2 regions of the Agathobacter sp. genome follow, and region 2 is predicted to be linked to the other one. Evidence: predicted binding sites of a transcription regulator. Region 2 holds the regulator's gene; the other holds the start of a gene.
What was found. The regulator Rex, encoded in region 2, represses fermentation and respiration genes when NADH is low (regulators of the CRP and FNR family bind a similar motif). The targets are predictions, from matches to a motif close to ATTGTTAANTANTTAACAAT.

Region 1: ACW6PM_RS09205 (oxidoreductase) is a predicted target of Rex. The motif match lies at 8,387-8,406, and genes of this name have one in related genera.

Annotation. Positions count from the first base shown of each region.
Region 1 covers NZ_CDRTEH010000010.1:47,252-57,941, reverse strand. Annotated here, with positions in the region: gene ACW6PM_RS09245 (hypothetical protein) at 1-725, shown strand, start outside; gene ACW6PM_RS09240 (hypothetical protein) at 718-1,530, shown strand; gene ACW6PM_RS09235 (ATP-binding cassette domain-containing protein) at 1,540-2,166, shown strand; gene ACW6PM_RS09230 (hypothetical protein) at 2,182-2,766, shown strand; gene ACW6PM_RS09225 (Hsp20/alpha crystallin family protein) at 2,900-3,373, shown strand; gene ACW6PM_RS09220 (DnaJ C-terminal domain-containing protein) at 3,495-4,556, shown strand; gene ACW6PM_RS09215 (NUDIX hydrolase) at 4,665-5,129, shown strand; gene aroE (shikimate dehydrogenase) at 5,219-6,088, shown strand; gene ACW6PM_RS09205 (oxidoreductase) at 6,259-8,259, opposite strand; gene ACW6PM_RS09200 (LysR family transcriptional regulator) at 8,549-9,430, shown strand; gene ACW6PM_RS09195 (LysR family transcriptional regulator) at 9,427-10,308, opposite strand; gene ACW6PM_RS09190 (shikimate dehydrogenase) at 10,570-10,690, shown strand, end outside.
Region 2 covers NZ_CDRTEH010000002.1:43,428-54,117, forward strand. Annotated here, with positions in the region: gene ACW6PM_RS02335 (prephenate dehydrogenase/arogenate dehydrogenase family protein) at 1-86, opposite strand, end outside; gene ACW6PM_RS02340 (elongation factor G) at 281-2,371, shown strand; gene ACW6PM_RS02345 (InlB B-repeat-containing protein) at 2,355-3,656, shown strand; gene ACW6PM_RS02350 (hypothetical protein) at 3,658-3,873, opposite strand; gene ACW6PM_RS02355 (hypothetical protein) at 3,848-4,189, opposite strand; gene ACW6PM_RS02360 (hypothetical protein) at 4,277-4,420, shown strand; gene ACW6PM_RS02365 (chorion class high-cysteine HCB protein 13) at 4,460-4,714, opposite strand; gene ACW6PM_RS02370 (2-isopropylmalate synthase) at 4,863-6,245, shown strand; gene ACW6PM_RS02375 (GntR family transcriptional regulator) at 6,262-6,921, shown strand; gene ACW6PM_RS02380 (NADP-dependent isocitrate dehydrogenase) at 6,935-8,143, shown strand; gene ACW6PM_RS02385 (redox-sensing transcriptional repressor Rex) at 8,315-8,953, shown strand; gene ACW6PM_RS02390 (hypothetical protein) at 8,966-9,607, shown strand; gene ACW6PM_RS02395 (NAD(P)H-hydrate dehydratase) at 9,610-10,690, shown strand, end outside.

The DNA.
Region 1 (10,690 bases), on a different contig from region 2:
TATGGCATTTTATGGAAAATGTGTGGATATGGAGGATGTATGTTTACTCTGACACGTATCCGTTGTCTGCATATGAGAAATGGATAGGTGCGGATAATGCAAGTGTGCAGCCGTTGCTGCTTTATCTGATAATGCCTGCTTTGTGTGCAATACCGTATGGCAGAAGCTTTTATTTTGATGTTAAATCAGGGTATGCTGCCCAGATCATATCAAGAGGAAAGAAGAGCGATTATATAAGAGCAAAATATGGAGCTGCATTTGTAAGCGGTGCGCTTATTGGAATGATACCACTGGTGTTTGACTTTATGCTTACTGCAATGGTATTTCCGATGGTAATACCACAGGTAGGAACAGGCACATTCCCGGTAGCGGCAATGGATATCATGTCAGGGGTATTTTATACACATCCACTTGTATACAATCTGATTTTTGTGCTGATTGATGGCTGCTTCTGGGGACTTTTAAACTGTGCGGTGTTGTGGGCGGTTAATTTTGTAAGAAACCGGTTCTGGATATTGCTGACACCATTTATCATATACATATTTGTGTTCTGCATGGTTCATTTTGTAAACAGGGTGAGTTTATCACCGGTAATGTTTCTTAGACCAAGTGCGCCGTTTAGAAATGATATCCGGGTTGTGATCTGTGCGTTTATTATCCTTATAGTGGTAAATATTATATTTTACATACATGCGGTAAAGAAAGAGCTTGTTGCTTATGAATAGGAAAATTTTTGCAAATCTGATCTTATATGATATCAGAAAAGGATTTAGGGAAAACAAGATAAAATGGATAGTCGGAGTATTCATATTTGTATTTTTTTCATTTATCACCGTCAGTGATTTTAGTGTAAATTCACCGGAGCTTGGATTTTTGGCATACTTTACAAATATACTTCAGGGTATGCCGCCATACATAAAGACAGATGACAGCGTATTTACCATTCCGGTGTCGTGGTTTTTGTTTTATGCGTTTTTATTTTTTATGGTAGGATTTTATCCATTGTCAGATCTGTATGGTGCCGGCAAAAAGACACTGATATTGTCAGGCAGCAGGTTTAAGTGGTTATGGAGTAAGTACATATGGACGGTCATAAATGTGATTATGTATTATGCTGCAATGATACTGGTTCTTGCGGCTGTGACATGTGCAATCGGGAAGTGGAGCACAAAGCCTGATGATATGCTTATGGAAATGGGAATAGATATGCAGCAGTTTTCGACCGGAAATGAAGTGCTTGTATGGCTGATACTGCCAATGTTATGCGCCTGTACAATTGCGGTGGTGCAGCTTACTATCAGTATTTTTGCCGGTGCGATCGCTGGATATATTGTTTCCATAGTTTATCTTGTGGTGTCTGTTTACTGGGTGAGTCCGTTTCTTATGGGCAATTATCTTATGATCATCAGAAACAACAGGCTCTGTGCGGGTGGAATGGATGCGGCTGCCGGAATAATAAGCTGCATTATTGTGATGGTGGTTTCTATTGTATCCGGAAGTGTGTATTTTAACAGAAAGAATATTTTGTGAGGTATTTTTATGAAGATAGAGATAGAACATGTTTCTAAAAAGATAAAGGATGCTCTGGTACTCGATGATGTATGCATGACACTGGAAAGTGGTAATATATATGGATTTCAGGGCGTAAACGGCTCCGGCAAGACAATGCTGATGAGAGCGGTAAGCGGACTTATGTATCCTACAAGCGGTACCATCAGTATCGATGGCAAGGTGCTTGGAAAAAATATGGCTTTTCCGGAAAAGATAGGAATGCTTATTGAGAATCCTGCCTTTATAGATAGTTATACAGGCTATGACAATCTAAAAATGCTTGCATCAATAAATAAAGGTGAAGTTGATATAAGCAGGGCACTTGAAACGGTTGGACTGAACCCACAGGATAAGAGAAAGTATAGAAAATATTCTCTTGGAATGAAGCAGAGACTGGGTATTGCCTGTGCCATTATGGAGGAACCAAAGTTTCTTTTGCTGGATGAACCTTTTAACGCCCTGGACAAGGAGGGGCAGGAAAAACTGTCAGAAATCATAAGGGATATGCGTGATAAAGGAAGTCTTATACTGCTTAGCTCTCACGATAAGGATGAGCTTGAAAATCTATCCGATGTAATCTATCTGGTGGACAGCGGAAGGTTTAAATTGAAGTGACGAGGAGAATTTATTATGAAGCAAAGAAAATCAAAACAAGTAAGGCTTTTTTCGGGAATGCTCATAGGAATTGTGATGATTGCTGTTTTGGCAAGGATTGTTTATCTGAATCATTGCTATCCATCCCCAAAGGTCATCACATATACAGAAAATGACACTATTAAGCTTGGAAATTATGAGATAAAGCAGACCGGATGGGAGTGGGGCGATGGCAGTCTCCTAAAAGAAAAATGTCCGGATTATGTATATCATCAGATGGATGATGGTTCAGAATATCCTTTCGACAGTGTGCGTGTGGGGTTTATAACCTTGTCAGTTACCAAAGTAAAGGACGATACAACATCACTTGATCTTACAAGCCTTGCATTTCAAATGGGAACCAATGGTGATCAGTATGACATGGAACTGTTTTTTAAATTAAATCCTACTTTGGAAGCTTTGGAGATAAAGCTTAATGCCGGTGAGGAGACGTCCTTTGTGATACCGTATGCAATGAATGAGCAGCAGGTATCAAAGAAAGACTGGAACAGGGTAGATAAGATGAAACTGTATATGGTGTTGCAGTATTATCCGCAGAAGATAAGGTTGTGCTGTAACTAATTAATAAAAAGTTTATAATTTTTATTAGCACTCACTATTGACGAGTGCTAATAATAGTGCTATAACATACTTGTAAACAAAAGAAAGCAAATTTCCGAAAGGAAAGTTACAGGTATATAAGGAGGTATGACCTATGTTATTAACAACTACAAACAACAACTTATTTGATACTTTTTTCAGTAATCCATGGTTCAATGATCCTTGGTTTGATGACAGGGACGTACAGAAGGCACAGAAGAAATTATACGGACACAACGGAAAGAGAATGATGCTCACAGATATCAAGGAAAGCGATAAAGGCTATGAGCTTGAGATGGATCTTCCGGGATTCAAAAAGGATGAGATTAAGGCTTCTTTAGAGAATGGTTATCTGACCATTACAGCAGAGAAAGGCTTAGAGAAAGATCAGAAAGAGGAAGATGGCAAGAAGTATATCTGCAGAGAGCGCTACTCAGGAAGCTGCCAGAGAACTTTCTATGTGGGTGACGAGATTGAGCAGGATGACATAAAGGCATCCTTCAAGCATGGAATCCTTCGCCTGGATATTCCAAAGAAGCAGCCTAAACCACAGGTTGAGGAAAAGAAATGTATCTCAATCGAGGGATAATCAGATATTGCAAATGATAAGCGGGCTGCCTGTGCAGTCCGCTTATACTATATGGTGTAATTTATAATGTTTAATTATGAAGATAAATTGTTACAGGTAAATAGAAAGGCAGGTGAGTATAATGGCAGCAAAGAGAGATTATTATGAGACTCTTGGAGTGAACAAGAGTGCGGATAAAGAGGCAATAAAGAGGGCTTATCGTAAGCTGGCAAAGAAGTATCATCCTGATACAAATGCAGGAGATGCGCATGCTGAGGAGATGTTTAAGGATGTCACGGAGGCATACAATGTATTAAGTGATGAGAAAAAGCGTAAGCTCTATGACGAGTTTGGCTTTGCAGGTCTGCAGGATGGCTTTTCCGAGGAGGCTGCAAGACAGGCTACGCAGGGCGGCTTCGGTGGATTTGGCGGCAATGGTTCTTTCAGTGGCTCATACAGCTCAAATGGTGGACCATTTACACGTCAGGAATTTCATTTTGAGAACGGCTCCGGGGATATGGATGATATTTTCTCAATGTTCGGAGATGTGTTTTCACATGGTGGCAGCTCCGGAAGTCGTGGTTCATACAGCACAGGTGGAGCAGGGGGCTTCGGTGGAAATAGTACAGATTGGAGCAGCTTTACAGGTGGTTCAGCTAGGGGACGTTCAACGAGTCGCAAGGGTTCTGATGTTATGGCTGACCTTACGATTTCTTTTGACGAGGCTGTTTTCGGATGCGAGAAATCCATTTCATTACAGGATCCGTCCACAGGCAAGGTTTCCAATCTGTCCATCCATATTCCGGCAGGAATCGAGTCGGGCAAGACAGTCAGACTTAAAGGACAGGGCAATCCGGGCATAAACGGTGGTGCAGCCGGAGATGTGCTTCTCAACGTAAATGTGACACCGAGCAGGGAGTTTGAGCGTAAGGGACAGAATGTATACAGTACAATCCGTGTTCCGTTTACGACAGCAGCTCTCGGTGGTAAGGCGAGGGTGCATACTCTTTATGGAGATGTGGAGTGCAGCATCAAGGCAGGTACACAGGGCGGCAGCAAGATACGTCTCAAGGGCAAGGGTATTTCAAGCATGAAGAATCCTTCCGTAAAGGGAGACCAGTATGTGACGGTTGAGATTTCGGTTCCACGCAGGCTTACACCAAGGGCTAAGGAAGCGCTTGAGGAATACAGGGCTGTGAGCTGATGAATTTTATGTGCTTTATATATGGAAAACAAATTTGAAATCCGCTATACTATAGGTATTATAGTACAGCGGATTTTTTGCTTGATGAGATATAAGAAAGGACACAACATGAGCAATTATATAATGGATCTTAGAAAGGTGGTCGGACATGCCCCTTTACTGCAGGCAGGAGCGAGCATTATCGTTGAAAATGAAAACGGACAGGTGCTTCTCGGAAAGCGCACAGACAATCACCAGTGGGGCTACGCAGGCGGTTCTATAGAGCTTGGAGAGACTGTCGAGGAGGCTGCAAAAAGAGAACTCTTTGAGGAGATGGGACTTGTTGCAGACGAGATGGAGCTGTTTTATATCAATTCAGGCGAGGAAACACATTACATCTATCCGAATGGGGATGAAGTCTATAATGTGGAGATTATATATATCTGCCGCAAATATCACGGCACCATAAAGCGCCAGGAGGAGGAAGTCGAGGAGCTTAAGTTTTTCGATGTGGATGATATTCCGGAGGATATTTCTGATCCAATCAGACCTGTATTTCGTGAATATATAAAGATGAGGAAAAGAATAAAATAAACTTTAACGCTTTAAATGAAAAAAGTGCTTGCGCATGTCTTATAAAAGAGTTATCATAATACAAAACGAAACACTTAGGAGGATTTACAATGGAAAAGCGTATTTCAGGTCACACAGGCTTATTAGCACTCATAGGATCACCGGTCGGTCATTCAGGTTCACCGGCTATGTACAACTACAGTTTTGAAAAACTCGGTCTGGACTATGCATACGTTGCATTTGATATAAAAGAAGACAAGGTTAAGGATGCTATTGCAGCAATGAAGACCTTCAACATGCGTGGATGTAATGTGACTATGCCTGATAAGGTAGAGGCTGCAAAGTACATGGACGAGCTTTCACCGGCAGCCCAGATTATCGGAGCCATAAACACTATCGTAAATGACAACGGTAAGCTTACAGGACACATCACAGACGGTGAGGGATTCGTACACAACTTAAAGGATCACGGAATCGACATCAAAGGAAAGAAAATCACAGTTGCCGGAGGCGGCGGAGCTGCTACAGCTATTCAGGTGCAGTGTGCATTGGATGGAGCGCGTGAGATTACTATTTTCAACAAAAATGATGCTTTCTTCGAGCGTACACTACAGACTGCAGAGAAGATTAAAAAAGCAGTTCCTGATTGTGTTGTAAATGTATACGATATTGATGATACAGCCAAGATGACAGAGGAAATCCAGTCAAGCGATATCTTTGCAAATGCAACAATCGTTGGCATGAAGCCTCTGGATGATCAGAGCGTGGTAAAAGATCTTTCAGCTTTCAGACCGGGGCTTGTAGTTGCAGATGCAGTTTACAATCCGGAGGAGACAAAGCTTCTTCGCGAAGCAAAAGAGGCAGGCTGCACATGCGTAGGCGGAAAGGGAATGCTCTTATGGCAGGGTGTTGCCGCATTCAAGCTTTACACAGGACAGGATATGCCGGTTGATGATGTGAAGAAACTGTTCTTCAGCTAGATTTAAGTCTTATTACAAGATCATTAGATAGCTTCCTGTTATACAGGAATATGATAAAACAACAGCTCGCGGTTTCCCGCGAGCTGTTGTTTTTTAGGAGTTTTTATAGGTTTATTATTTTAAAGGAGAATTTTGCAACTATTCCGGTAATCAGAAATAGTTACGAAGTTTTATAAATAATCATGACGGGCAAGCACGTTTAAGATATTTCTACCTTCCTCTGTACCCTCAATGATTCTGCGGGCACGCTTGCTGTCTCCGATATTTACGATTTCAACATTGGTATCACTGAAGGCCTCATCAATCTCTGAAAGAACAGGTGTGTTGGCTCTCATACCAAGGCAGATGAATCCGTAATCAAATGGGATTTCCTCAATCTCACCCTCTGGATTCTTTACGATGAAACGGTCATTCTTAACCTCCTGCAGAGCAGTGTTAGTCATCTGTTTTACACCGTATTTTGCCATTTTTGCGTTTGTGTCACACTTTGTGACAGGGTCAAGTCCGTTTCCAATCATTGGAAGCATCTCAACCATTGTTACCTCTGCGCCTCTTTCTGTGAAGAATTCCATCACGTCAAGACCTACGGCACCACCGCCGATGATGGCGATTTTCTGTCCCTTCATATCCTCAGGATACTCATTGATGCGCTCAATCATCTTAAGGACTGTTGCTACGTTTGTGCCATCCTTGTCAACGAGGTCGTGAAGACCTGTGATAGGTGGGAGAGTAGGTACAGAGCCTGTTGCGTTTACAATGATATCAGGGTTTAAAGCCTTTACCATGTCAACTGTTGCTGATGTATTTTTGAAAACAAACAGGTTGTGAAGCTTGCTTGCACGGTGAATCATGTAGTTAGGGAAGTCTGCAAGACGCTTCTTGTCAGGAATCCTTGAGATAACTGATGCAAGTCCGCCAAGCTCTGCCTTCTTCTCAATGAGGAAGGTTGTACATCCAACCTCTGCTGCTGTGCAGGCTGCCTCAAGACCGGCAGTACCACCACCGATTACAACCACGTTGCAAGGCTTGTTTACCTTTGTCTTCATGTAATCCTCACCGCTGTTTACGGCAGGGTTTACTGTACAGCGGATTGGCTGGTTGAGACCGATTCTGTGTCCTGCGCATCCGATGTTACATGATATACATTTTCTGATATCGCACACATTTCCGAACTCTACCTTATTAACCCACTCAGGATCAGCGATAAGTCCACGGCCCATACCGATGAAATCAGCATCGCCTCCCGCAAGGATGTCCTCAGCTACCTGTGGGTCACGGATATTTCCAACTGTGATACATGGCTTGTTGTATTTCTCTTTTACAGCCTTTGCCATGAATGAACGCCATCCGTCAGGTAAGTAGTTTGCATCAATCTGGTACTGGATAGATCCGTTGAGACCACATGATACGTCGAATACATCGACTTCCTTCTCAAAATACTTTAAGTACTCAAGTGTATCCTCGAGTGTGTTTCCACCCTCCATGAGCTCGTCTGCACTGATACGGACGAAGATAGGGAAGAAAGGTCCAACCTGCTTACGCACCTCCTCGATAACCAGCTTTGCAAATCTTGCACGGTTCTCTGCAGAGCCGCCGAACTCGTCAGTTCTATTGTTTGTGATAGGTGAAAGGAACTGACTGATAAGGTAAGAGTGTCCTGCGTGGATTTCAACAGCGTCGAAGCCACAGATCTGGGCACGCTTGGCTGCCTCACCGTATTTCTTTACGATGTGCATGATTTCATCCTTCTCGAGAGGTCTTGGGATTTCCCCACCTGCCTTTGAAGGTACGTCTGATGCTGATACAGGCTGCATTCCGATACGTGAGCTCATTGCAGAAGCACCGGCGTGATTTAACTGTATCGCGATACATGCACCGTGCTTATGAACACTCTCGCAGAGCTTGAAAAGTCTTGGGATGTAGTTGTCTAAATCAATACGAAGCTGTGTTGTTCCGTTTGAACCCTGTGGAGAGTCAACGCTTGCATTCTCAACGATGATGAGACCTGTGCCGCCCTTTGCTCTCTGCTCATAGTAGTTGATGTGGAGAAAGCTCATTTCTCCGTTCTGCTCACCGTAGTTAGTTCCCATTGGAGTCATGACGATACGGTTCTTTACTGTCATTCTGCGTACTGTAATTGGCTCAAAAATATGTGGATATTTGTTTTTCATAGTATTTTTCTCCTTAATCTGCTAACCGGGTGGGCACACGGTAGTGTAAATTGCTCTCATTACATTATAGTTTTGTTTCATTAAATTGATTGTCAATATTTGTTATCAAAGGCTGTGATATACAAAGTATGTGATTTTTTTAACAATCAAAAAGTGCAGTGCACTCTTGTTACATTCAAGGTACAGCAAAAATATATAAATGTCCAATGCATCTTTTATTCGAAACCTATAGTTTTTGTCTATCAAATAGTGTATATTATCTTTAGACTAAATACACAGGGGGTGTACTATGAATCTGAGTCAATTGCAGTACTTCAAGGTACTGGCGCAGGAAGAACATTATACGAGGGCGGCACAGATGCTGTCGATTACGCAGCCGTCTTTAAGCCATGCAATCTCACAGCTTGAGCAGGAGCTTGGCACGCGTTTGTTTGAAAAAAAGGGAAGAAATGTCGTGCTGACAAGATATGGGAAGATGTTTCTGCCGTATGTTGAGGAATCATTAAAGGTGCTTAATGAGGGTGTGCAGCGCATTAAAGAGGTCAATGGCAGCAGGCATGGAATCATACATCTGGCTTATATATATACGATGGGAAGTGAGTTCGCGCCAAAGCTGGTGCGTAAATTTCTCAATGCATACCCGGATTATGATATAGAATTTCATTTTACGGTTGGAACAACCGGTGAGATTATAGATGGACTAAAGGATGACAAATATGACATAGTTTTTTCTTCTTATAAGGATGGGGAACAGGATATAGATTTTAAGAAGATTGCGAATCAGAAGCTTGTGCTTGCAGTGCCCATGGACCATCCGCTTTCCATAAAGGACAGTGTGGATTTGCGCGACACAATAGAGTATCCGCAGATTTATTTTGAGAAGGGCAGCGGTCTGCGTCCGGTCATTGACCAGATGTTTGAGGAGATAGGACAGTTTCCGAAGGTGGCCTTCGAGATGGAGGAGGATTCGAGTATGGCGGGTCTCGTGGCGCAGGGCTTTGGAATAGCTGTGATGCCTGATATTCCAATACTTCGGTCACTTTCTGTAAAGACACTTGATATATACAATCCTCCTTATGAGAGAGCGGTGTATCTGGCAACGCTTAAGCAGAGATATTTATCACCGGTTGCGAAGGCATTTATCAGGTTTGTGCTCGAGGAGACTGCCTAGCTGCAACTTTCCCGCACAAACTCTATGAAGCGCTTGATAGCCGGAAGCTGGTATTTGCCTGTCATGTAGCCCATGTAGACAGTGTGTGAGAATGACTCATGCGATACGAGGTGGCGTATGCAGATGTCATCGCGGTGAATTGCATCGACATCTGCGACAAGCGCAATTCCAAAGCCCTGTGCCACGAGGGAGGCGATGCCGTTCTCATCGGGTGACTCACATATGAAGTTTGGCGATACATCATGCTTCTTGAAAAAGCTTCTGGTGTACTTGCCAAGGCCTGAGTGTCTGGCATAGCCGAGCACAGGATAGTCAGCGAAATCAGTGGCTTCCATGGTATCCTTAAGTGTCAGTGGGTGGCCGGGAGGCAGTATGGCAACTATTTCCTGCTTTATAATAGGAACAAAATCAATACCATTTTCATCAGGCGAGTATGAACCGAAAATTATGTCATACCTGCCTTTTTTTAATCCATCAATATTCACAGAGGTGATGTCCTGAAAGAAATTGAAGGTGATATTTTTATTTTCCTTTTCGGAGAGGAAAGAGCGCACGATAGTTGGGATAAACACCTTTGCAAGAGGTGATACATAGGCGATATCGATGTGTCCGCCGTCGGTTGCAATCTGGTGCATTTTGTTCTCGGCTCTCTTTATATCGTCCAGAATAGTGGACACATGTTCTAAAAAAATCTCCCCGGCCTTGGTCAGAATTACATTCCGGCCTCTCTTTTCAAATAAGGTTACACCAAGCTCGTCCTCTAAAGCAGTTATCGAACGGCTGAGGCTTGGCTCTGTTATATTCATTTTTTCGGCAGCCTGATTGAAGTGCTCCAGAACTGCCGCTTGGTAAAAATAGCTTAATTGATTGAGCGTCATGCATAAATCTCCTTAAAATAATAGATACAGTCTATGGATTGCAAATGTTATAGCCTTTATTTGTGTATATTATAGCATGATTAGTACAGTAAAGCTATTAAAAAATAACAAAATAAGCATTGGAAGTACCGAAAATAATGCGTTATAATATCAGTATCAAAGGTTGTTAAGTTTTTAACGAAGTGGGCATCGTTGAAAACATAGCTAAGTAAAATACGAATAATCAATATTATTACATTTTAAAATGAAGGAGATTTAATCATGGCAGAGAGAATCACAGGACACACAGAACTCATCGGACTTATGGCTTACCCAATCAGACATTCAAGCTCACCGGCAATGCACAATGAGGCATTTGCTTACCTTGGACTTGACTACGCTT
Region 2 (10,690 bases):
ACCTTTGGATTATTTTCTTTCATTTTTCTGGCTATCGAGCCTCCAATCAGACCGAGCCCGATAAAGCCAACTTTATCAAAATGCATTTATGTGTATCTCCTAATTCTTTATTATCTAATATATTATAATCAATTTAACACTATAAAGCAATAAATTATTGCCATATTTATTATAATAAAATGATAAAAAATAATCGTCAGATTGCATAAAAGTGTTGTAAATTATCTAAAATATTAGTACAATGTATACATACTATAATAATGTCAGGGAGGTACTTGAAATGAATGTTTACACTACTGAGAAGATTCGAAACGTCGTGCTTTTAGGCCATAGCGGCTGTGGCAAGACATCACTCGTGGAAGCTATGGCATATCTGGCAGGACAGACTACCAGAATGGGAACTGTAGCGGACGGCAGCACTATCAGCGATTTTGACAAGGAAGAGATAAAGCGTCAGTTCTCTATACATACATCGGTTGTACCGATTGAGTGGGATAATGTCAAAATAAATATTCTCGATACTCCTGGTTTTTTTGATTTTGTAGGAGAGGTTGAGGAGGCTGTATCGGCTGCAGATGCTGCAATCATCGTGGTTTCAGGCAAGGCAGGCATACAGACCGGCACAAAAAGAGCATGGGAGATATGCGAGAAATACAAGCTGCCGAGGATGATTTTCGTGACGGACATGGATATCGACAATGCAAGCTTCAAGGATGTGGTGCTAAAGCTGCAGGAGCTTTACGGCAAGAAAATAGCTCCATTTCATCTGCCAATCAGAGAGAATGAGAAGTTTGTGGGATATGTCAATGTCATCCAGCAGAGGGCAAAGAGATGGAATGAAAGCGGAGGCGTGGATAAGTTTGATGTGCCTGAGTACTCAAAGGAGAACCTGGGAATATGCCGTGAAGCCTTAGTTGAAGCTGTAGCTGAGACAAGTGAGGAGTTCATGGACAGATATTTCGGAGGAGAGGAGTTTTCTGAGGATGAAATCAGGGCTGCGCTTCGTGCAAACGTGCTTGAGTGCTCTATTGTACCGGTGCTTATGGGATCAAATATTCTCGCAAGAGGCATGTATACACTTATGGCTGATATTGTGAAATACCTGCCGAGTCCGGAGAAGAGAAGCTGTACAGGTATTAACACCAAAACAAATGAGGTGTATAATGCTGATTATGATTTTGCAAAATCAAAGAGTGCTTATGTGTTCAAGTCGATAGTTGACCCGTACATCGGTAAGTATTCACTGATCAAGGTTAATTCGGGTGTATTAAAGACAGACGATGTGCTTTACAATTATCACAGGGACTGCGATGAGAAAATCGGAAAGCTCTATGTGATGAGAGGAAGTAAGGTGGAGGAAGTGAAGGAGCTTCATGCAGGTGATATCGGAGCGCTTGCAAAGCTTGCGAAGACTCTTACGACAGATTCACTTTCCACCAGAAATATGCCGGTTACATATCTTAGAACAAGTATATCAAAGCCGTATGTGGCAATGCGCTACAAGGCAAAGAAAAAGGGCGATGAGGACAAGATTTCCCAGTCTTTACAGAAACTGTTAATGGAGGATCTGACTCTAAACAGTGTAAATGACAGTGAAAATGGACAGACTGTACTATATGGTATCGGAGATATGCAGCTTGAGGTAGTGGCAAGTGAGCTTCTTGAAAAGTACAAGGTGGAGATAGAGCTTATGCGTCCAAAGGTAGCCTTTAAGGAGACTATCAGGAAAAAATCCGATGTAGAGTATAAGTACAAGAAGCAGTCAGGCGGACACGGACAGTACGGACATGTCAAGATGACCTTTGAGCCGTCAGGTGATATGGATACGCCATATGTATTTGAGCAGACGGTCGTAGGAGGAGCTGTACCGAAGAACTTCTTCCCGGCTGTTGAAAAGGGTATCGCAGAGTCTGTGAAAAAGGGACCTCTTGCAGCCTATCCTGTGACAGGCATAAAGGCTGTGCTGTATGACGGCTCTTATCATCCTGTGGATTCATCGGAGATGGCCTTCAAGGTGGCAACACAGCAGGCATTTAAAAAGGGCATTATGGAGGCAAAGCCTGTGCTTCTTGAGCCGATTGCCACACTTAAGGTAGTGGTGCCTGAGGGCTATACAGGTGATGTGATGGGTGAGCTCAACAAGAGACGTGCAAGAGTGATGGGCATGAACCCGACAGAAGGTGGATATCAGGAGATAGCAGCAGATATTCCTTATTTGGAGCTCTATGGATACAATGCCACCCTTCGCTCAATGACGAGCGGAAGCGGCACATTCTCATATGAGTTTGCCAGATATGAGCAGGCACCGGATGATGTGGCTGCAAAACAGATAGAAGAAAGGGCAAGCAAGCTTGTTGAAGTTGAAGAGTAGAATAGCATTAATTATATTACTTACATTGATTTTTACCAATACTCATGTGTTTGCATCGGAGATAAAAGAGGCAGAAGCTGCCTCTTTTGCTTCCGGGCCATCACTAAATACACTACTTGACAATATGTCGGAAAGTGATGGTGTTTCATATATTTACTATAATCTGGGCGGTGCGGCAAACAATATCAATAATTATGGATACATCACACCAAAGCAGAAATTCATGGGACTTAGAGAACCGCACAAATACGGTTATAAATTTGATGGCTGGTATCTGGATGAGCATTTTTCAAAAAAGGCAGATGTTCTGACCTACGAAAAAGCAAATGGATATGTCGTATATGCCAAATGGGTCAGGACTGTTAACAACGAATACAGCGTAGAGCATTATAATTACAGGAATAATAAAAAAGCGCATACAATGGCGCTTAAGGATTGCGATTACGATTTTATAGATGAAATAAATATTCCGGGAATGCCGGAGACGAAGGAGAATGATTTTCTCAATAATTATATTTTCAGTGAGGCACAGTGCCCGCAGGGAATCTGTATCACGGACGAATACGTGCTTATCACAAGCTATTCTGATGACAAGGGCTCACTAGGGGAGCTGATGGTATTTGACAGGGAGGACGGAGAGTACCTCGTGACACTTGGCATGGATGCAAACAGCCATCTGGGAGGAATTGCCTTTGACGGAGAAAATGTATGGGTATGCAATTCCTACGACACAACTGTGGAGCGCATCTCATATGATTTTATCTCTCTTATGGCCACTGCGAATTCCAAGCAGGTCATCGATGCGACAGGTGTGGTCGATGTGTTTGATGTGGGAAACAAGCCGTCGTGCATCACGTACTATGGAGGCAGGCTGTGGATAGCCACTCACAATATCCTTCTTAAGTCAAAGATGGTAGCATATTATTATGACAAAAAGGATGACAGGCTCACAAGCTTAAGCACATATACGATACCTGCCAGAGTGCAGGGAGTGACATTTGATACCTCGGGAAAGGTATATCTGAGCACCTCCTATGGCAGGAATGTGTCATCGTATATCAAGTGCTACAAATCACTCATAGCTCTCTCATCAAGGCCAAACAGCCCCGACATCACAATAGAGATGCCACCGGGCTCAGAGGAGCTTGACAGCGTGGATAAAAGCCTGTATGTCATTTTTGAATCTGCGGGGGAGAAGTATCTTGAGGGCACTGATGGCAAGGGAAACTCGCCGGCACCGATAGACAAGATACTCCGCATAAATACAGATTCATTTAAAAACTAAACTATAGCATTTTTAAAAGCCTTTCAACCTGCCTGCGGTTTTTCTCAGGCAGGTTTTTGCTTAGCTCAGTGCACATGGAATAGACCTCTTCTTTGGTAAATTCTATGCCGTTACGCTTTGCTTCCTTAATACTTTCCATGAGAAACGGCATGGCGCTTGTTGTATCCTTCGGTTTTTCCTTTTGTGCAAAATTATTTAAAAATTCCTGCTTTGTCATAAATCTCCCTATTGTCCAAAACTGAAAAAATATTTAACAGATTGTCTATCGTATCCTGTTCGCTTTTACTGCAGTATTTCTTTAAGGCATTGAGCATGGAAAGCCTTCTGTCTGCCATACTTTCTGTCTCTGCAACGGACAGTGCCGGCGCAGAATCTATCATTCTCATTGAATTCATAAGTGATATGTAGTGAACCATAAGAGTCATCTGCTTTTGTGAGTCGTGCGGCATATATGGGATTATGGTTTTAAGCATCTGAAGCTCCCTTGTCTGGGTTATTTCATCGAATGGTGTAAACAGGCTGTTCTCGTCCATAAAAATCCTTTAAAATATATTTCTATATAATATGTCACCTGATTCACATTATGCATGTTTACAGCATACATTATTAAAAAAAGATATATGCTTATCATAGATGGTCACGACGTATACGAGATAGATGAAGAATGCATCAAAAAGCACAGGGTGAAGGGCGAGTGTAAAGTCATTGAAAAGCTCAAAGAAAAAGAGCAGCACAGGCAAAAAAAGAATACTGAAAAATCGTAAAAAGCTGCGGGTCCTAAAGACCCGCAGTAAAAATGTAAATCAGCAGCCGCAGCCACATCCGCAGCCATTATTGCTGCCACCACCACAGCCAAAGCCACCACAGCAGAAAAGTAAGATGATAGCCCAGATACAGCTGTTATTGCCGCTTCCACAATCGTTTCCTCCGAAGAAAGAGCCTCCGTTGCCATTTCCACAACAGCAGCACAGTAACAGGATAATCCATAAAATCGAAGAACATCCGCATCCGTTATCTGTATTGCTGCATGAACAGTTTGTTGCTGCTAAATCACTCATAAGTGACCTCCAATAAAATTTATTTACACTCTAGGTTATGATAGACATAACAAAGTGTTACACTAAGATTTAAATTTTTTTATTGACACAAAAAGTATAATTGTATACAATTATTCAAAAGATAAAACTAAGCACAGGAGATGCGAAGATGAGAGAAGTTTTGATGAACGAAAAAACAAATTTACTACAGCTTGAAGAGCATTTTTACCAGCTCGTTGATGTAGATGAGCCGAATACTTTTAGAAATCTCTTTCCTTATTCAGAAGTTCCTAAGATAGCATTCAATGACAGAATAGTGCCTCACAATATGCCTGAGGACATTTGGATTACAGATACCACCTTCAGAGATGGTCAGCAGTCGAGAGCACCATACACTACTGAGCAGATAGTTACCATTTATGATTATTTACATAAGCTTGGAGGCCCTAAGGGGATAATCAGACAAAGTGAGTTTTTCCTCTATAGCAAAAAGGACAGGGACGCTGTTTATAAGTGTCTCGAGAGAGGCTACAAGTTCCCTGAGGTTACATCGTGGATTCGTGCCAGCAAGAAGGATTTTGAGCTGGTAAAGGATATAGGCTTAAAGGAGACCGGTATACTTGTAAGCTGTTCGGATTATCATATTTTCTACAAGATGAAGATGACCAGACGTGAGGTTATGAATATGTATCTGTCAGTCATCAGGGAGTGTCTTGAGACCGGCATAAGCCCTAGGTGCCATCTGGAGGATATCACACGTTCAGATATATATGGCTTTGTTATTCCTTTCTGTGTTGAGCTCATGAAGCTGCAGGAGGAGTACAAGATTCCGATTAAGGTGCGTGCCTGTGATACAATGGGATATGGAGTAAACTTCCCGGGAGCAGTTATACCTCGAAGTGTGCCGGGCATCATATACGGACTTAACACACATGCAGGTGTGCCGTCATCACAGATTGAGTGGCATGGACACAATGACTTTTACAAGGCTGTAAACAACTCTACAACAGCATGGCTCTACGGAGCAAGCGGCGTCAACTGTTCACTGTTTGGCATCGGAGAGAGAACCGGAAACACACCGCTTGAGGCTATGGTATTTGAGTATGCACAGCTTAAGGGTACACTCGATGGCATGGATACAACGGTTATTACAGAGCTCTCAGAGTACTTTGAGAAGGAGCTTGGATACGTGCAGCCGAGCCGTACACCATTTGTCGGCAGAAATTTCAATGTGACGAGAGCCGGAATTCATGCTGACGGACTTCTCAAAAATGAGGAGATTTACAACATATTTGATACAGGTAAATTCTTAAACAGACCACCTCTTGTAGCTGTGTCTAATACATCAGGACTTGCAGGAATAGCGCTGTGGATAAACACCTACTACCGCCTGCCTGATGACAGAAAGGTAGATAAGAACTCAAAGCTTGTGACCATGATAAAGGAATGGGTAGATGAGCAGTATGACGAGGGCCGTGTGACTACCATCACAGATAATGAGCTTGTAGTTCAAATTACTGATTGCTGTAAAAAGCTTAATATAGTATTATAGTGAGGTAGATTAGTACATGTCACATGATAATTACAGCCTGAGTGCCAGAGTATACAATCATATCAGGGATGGTATACTTGCAGGAACATTTGCAAAGGGCGATGAGCTTAAGGAAAAGAATATCGGTGATGAGCTTGGGGTGAGCAGGACTCCCGTGAGGGAGGCACTGCGCCAGCTTGAGCTTGAAGGACTTGTATCTATTATCCCAAATAAGGGCGCATTCGTGGAGGGTGTTTCCACGGATGATATCAGGGATATATATGAGATAAGGGCTCTGCTTGAGGGACTTTGTGCCAGATGGGCTGCAACGAGGATATCGGATGAGCTCATGGCGGCCATGGAGGAGAATATTTATCTCACGGAGTTTCACGAGAAAAAGGGCAATGCAAAGCAGCTTCTTGAGCTGGACAATAGGTTTCATGAGCTATTGTATGAGGCCGGTGGAAGCAAGGAGCTTATGAGAGTATTAAAGGACTATCATGAGTATGTCGGCAGAGTGAGAAAGGTGACACTCGGCGAGACAAAGAGAGCTAAAAACTCCACTCACGAGCATAAACAGATATGCGAGGCAATTAAGAATCATGACGCACTGCTGGCAGAAAAATGCGCCAGAGAGCATATAAACAATTCAAAGGAAAATATGGAACACCTTGGTTGGGAGAACCTTATTAAGTAAAGGAGATTTAAGAATGAGCAAGATTACGATGACAACACCCCTTGTAGAGATGGACGGAGACGAGATGACCAGAATCCTCTGGCAGATGATAAAGGATGAGCTTTTAACACCTTTTATCGATTTAAAGACAGAGTATTATGATCTGGGCTTAGAGGAGCGAAATCGTACAGATGATCAGGTGACCGTTGAATCAGCAAAGGCAACCATGAAATACGGTGTAGCAGTAAAATGTGCGACAATCACACCAAACGCAGCCAGAATGACAGAGTACAATTTAAAGGAGATGTGGAAGAGCCCTAACGGCACAATAAGAGCTATGCTTGACGGAACAGTATTCAGGGCTCCAATCGTTGTAAAGGGCATAGAGCCAAACGTAAAGACATGGGTTAAACAAATCACAATCGCTCGTCATGCATACGGTGATGTATACAAGGCATCAGAGATGAAGGTAGCAGGTCCGGGAAAGGCAGAGCTTGTATTTACAGCAGAAGACGGAACCGAGACAAGAGAATTAATCCATGAGTTTAAGGGTGCAGGAGTTATTCAGGGACAGCACAACTTAGACGATTCAATTGAGAGCTTTGCACATAGCTGCTTTAAGTATGCGCTTGATACAAAGCAGGATTTATGGTTTGCCACAAAGGATACCATCTCAAAGAAGTATGACCACACCTTCAAGGATATCTTCCAGGAAATCTTTGATGCACAGTACAAGGATGCTTTTGAGAAGGCAGGAATTACATATTTCTATACACTTATCGATGATGCCGTTGCCAGAGTAATGAAATCTGAGGGTGGATTTATCTGGGCATGCAAGAACTACGACGGAGATGTAATGAGTGATATGATCTCATCTGCATTCGGCTCACTTGCCATGATGACATCAGTGCTTGTATCACCTCACGGATACTATGAGTATGAGGCAGCACATGGAACAGTCCAGAGACACTATTACAAGCATTTAAAGGGTGAGGAGACATCAACAAACTCTGTAGCTACTATATTTGCATGGACAGGAGCACTCAGAAAGAGAGGAGAGCTTGACAAGCTTCCTGCACTTTCAGAGTTTGCAGACAAGCTCGAGGCAGCCTGCATAAAGACTATTGAGAGCGGAAAGATGACAAAGGATCTCGCACTCATCACAACAATTGAGAATCCTACTGTTTTAAACAGCGAAGGCTTTATCAAGGCAATCAGGGAAGAGCTTGAGAAGACAATTTAATCTGAATTTTGGCTTTTAGCCTTGGAATATGATATAACCCGGGGATAATTATAAATTTTTTGAATGTTAAATTCTTAACACATTGACAGATGACCTTCAAAAAATTATAATTAATCTTGGGTTTTTGTCTTTAAAAGAGAAATGACATCCCGATGATTGGAGGAATAAGACTTGAGTAAAGAAATATCACAGGCGGTTATAAGACGACTGCCACGATACTATAGATATCTCGGAGAGCTTTTGGATGAGGGAGTGGAGCGTATTTCATCAAACGATCTGAGCCACAGAATGAAGGTGACAGCTTCACAAATCAGACAGGATCTCAACAATTTCGGAGGCTTTGGACAGCAGGGATATGGATACAATGTTCAGTTCCTCTACGAGGAAATTGGAAAGATAATGGGACTTGACACTGAGCATAGAATAATTATTATCGGTGCAGGTAATCTGGGACAGGCGCTCGCCAATTATGTAAAGTTTGAAAAGCTTGGCTTTGTGATTACAGCTCTATTTGATGTGAATCCTGAGCTTTCAGGAAAGAGTGTGCGTGGTATTCCGATTCTTATGCTAAGCGAGCTTGGCGAGTATTGCAGGACACACAAGGTGGATATAGCAGCACTCACCATGCCAAAGTCAAAGGCTGACTCCATTGCGTCAAAGCTTGTGGAACTTGGCATAAAGGCAATATGGAATTTTGCTCATGTGGACCTTGAGATTCCTGACAAGGATGTGGTTGTGGAGAGTGTACATCTGTCTGACAGCCTTATGCAGCTCAGCTATAATATTGTAAAAAATTCCAAAAATAAATAGAGGGTGAGTCTTATGGATGATAAAAAAGATTTTGAGGCTGCGTTAAAAGGGAAAAAAGTGCCTTTACTTGTTTTAGACCAGAAGTGGCACAGACTTTTTGCCATTCATGGTAAGACTGATGAAATATCAGCCACGGAAAAAGAGCTGGATGAGCTGTTGAAGCTGCAGGGCAAGTACAACAATGAGCTTAAGAATTTGAAAAAGCTTAAGTCAAAAATTATGTCTAATATTGTTGCTAATATGGGAGATGACGGAGATGAAAAGCGTGATAAGGATAAGCAGCTTATAGATGAAATTAATGAGAAGGCCGACAATATCGAGGGAGAGCTTATTGAAATCCAAAAGAATATAAAGACCGTAAATGACAGACTGATGCTTTTGTCGATGGATTATTTCAGTGAAAAAATTGAGAAAAACAAACTGGAATCAAAGGAAATTGACGACTGGATTGCAAATATAAGAGTTGAGCTCAAAAAGAATGTAATAAGGAAACAGAACAGAGATATCAACAACAGGGAAATTTATTCGTACCTTCATGATATTTTTGGTGCAGAGGTTTTAAATCTTTTTGATATTGAATATGATGATCCTATGGTTTTCAATGCTACTAATGCAAAGGCTGATAATGCAAACAATGAGAATAAGGGGAATTGATATTGGAATATATTGTTACAGGTAATGAAATGAAGCTTCTGGACGATACAACATCACAGACCTTTTTGGTTCCTTCGGTGGTGCTGATGGAGCAGGCTGCGGCCGGTGTTGTCCGGGAGCTTGTTGCATGTTTTGATAAATCAAAGGAGTTTGCCGTGATATGCGGCAGAGGCAATAATGCTGGGGACGGTATCGCGATAGCAAGGCTTCTAAATCAGGCCGGATACAGATGCATGGTGTACTATGCGTTTGGCACAGATGCGGCAGGAAGCGAGCTCTTTGAGCTGCAGAAAAATATATACGCAAGGTATGGCTTTCCGGTGGCCAATGATATCGAGAATATATTAAAAAGTGACGTAATAATAGATTCACTGTTTGGCACAGGGCTTAAGCGAGCCATAGAGGGCTCCCTAGCAGATGTGATTTCAGCCGTTAACAGGGCAAATGCTTACAGGGTGGCAGTTGATGTGCCATCGGGAGTGGATTCAGATAAAGGACATGTGATGGGAAGTGTTTTTAAAGCAGATATCACATATACCTTTTCTTATAAGAAGACAGGTCTTCTACTGTGGCCGGGCTGTGATTATTGCGGCAGGGTCAAGATGGTGCCTATAGGTATAGATGACCACAGCTTTTGTGGCAATCCGCCATCCGTAAGGGCTCTTGATGAGTCTGACTTAAAGAAGCTTGATAACAGACCGGCACACTCCAACAAGGGAACTTTCGGAAAATTGTTAATTATAGCCGGAAGCCGCAATATGGCGGGTGCCGCAGTACTTTCCGCAAGGGCTGCATACAAAAGCGGTGCAGGACTGGTGAAAATCATGACGCCTGAGTGCAACCGCTCAATAATCCAATGTGCTTTGCCGGAAGCACTGCTTTGTACTGATGTCACATCAGCTGATGTTCTGGAGGCGGAGCTTAAATGGGCAGATGCGGTGGTGATAGGCCCGGGGCTTTCAAAGTCTGATGATGCCAAAATGCTTGTGGAAACAGTGCTTAAAACAGCAGAGATACCTCTTGTAATCGATGCGGATGCGCTTAATATCATATCAGAAAACATGGCACTGCTTAAGGAACATA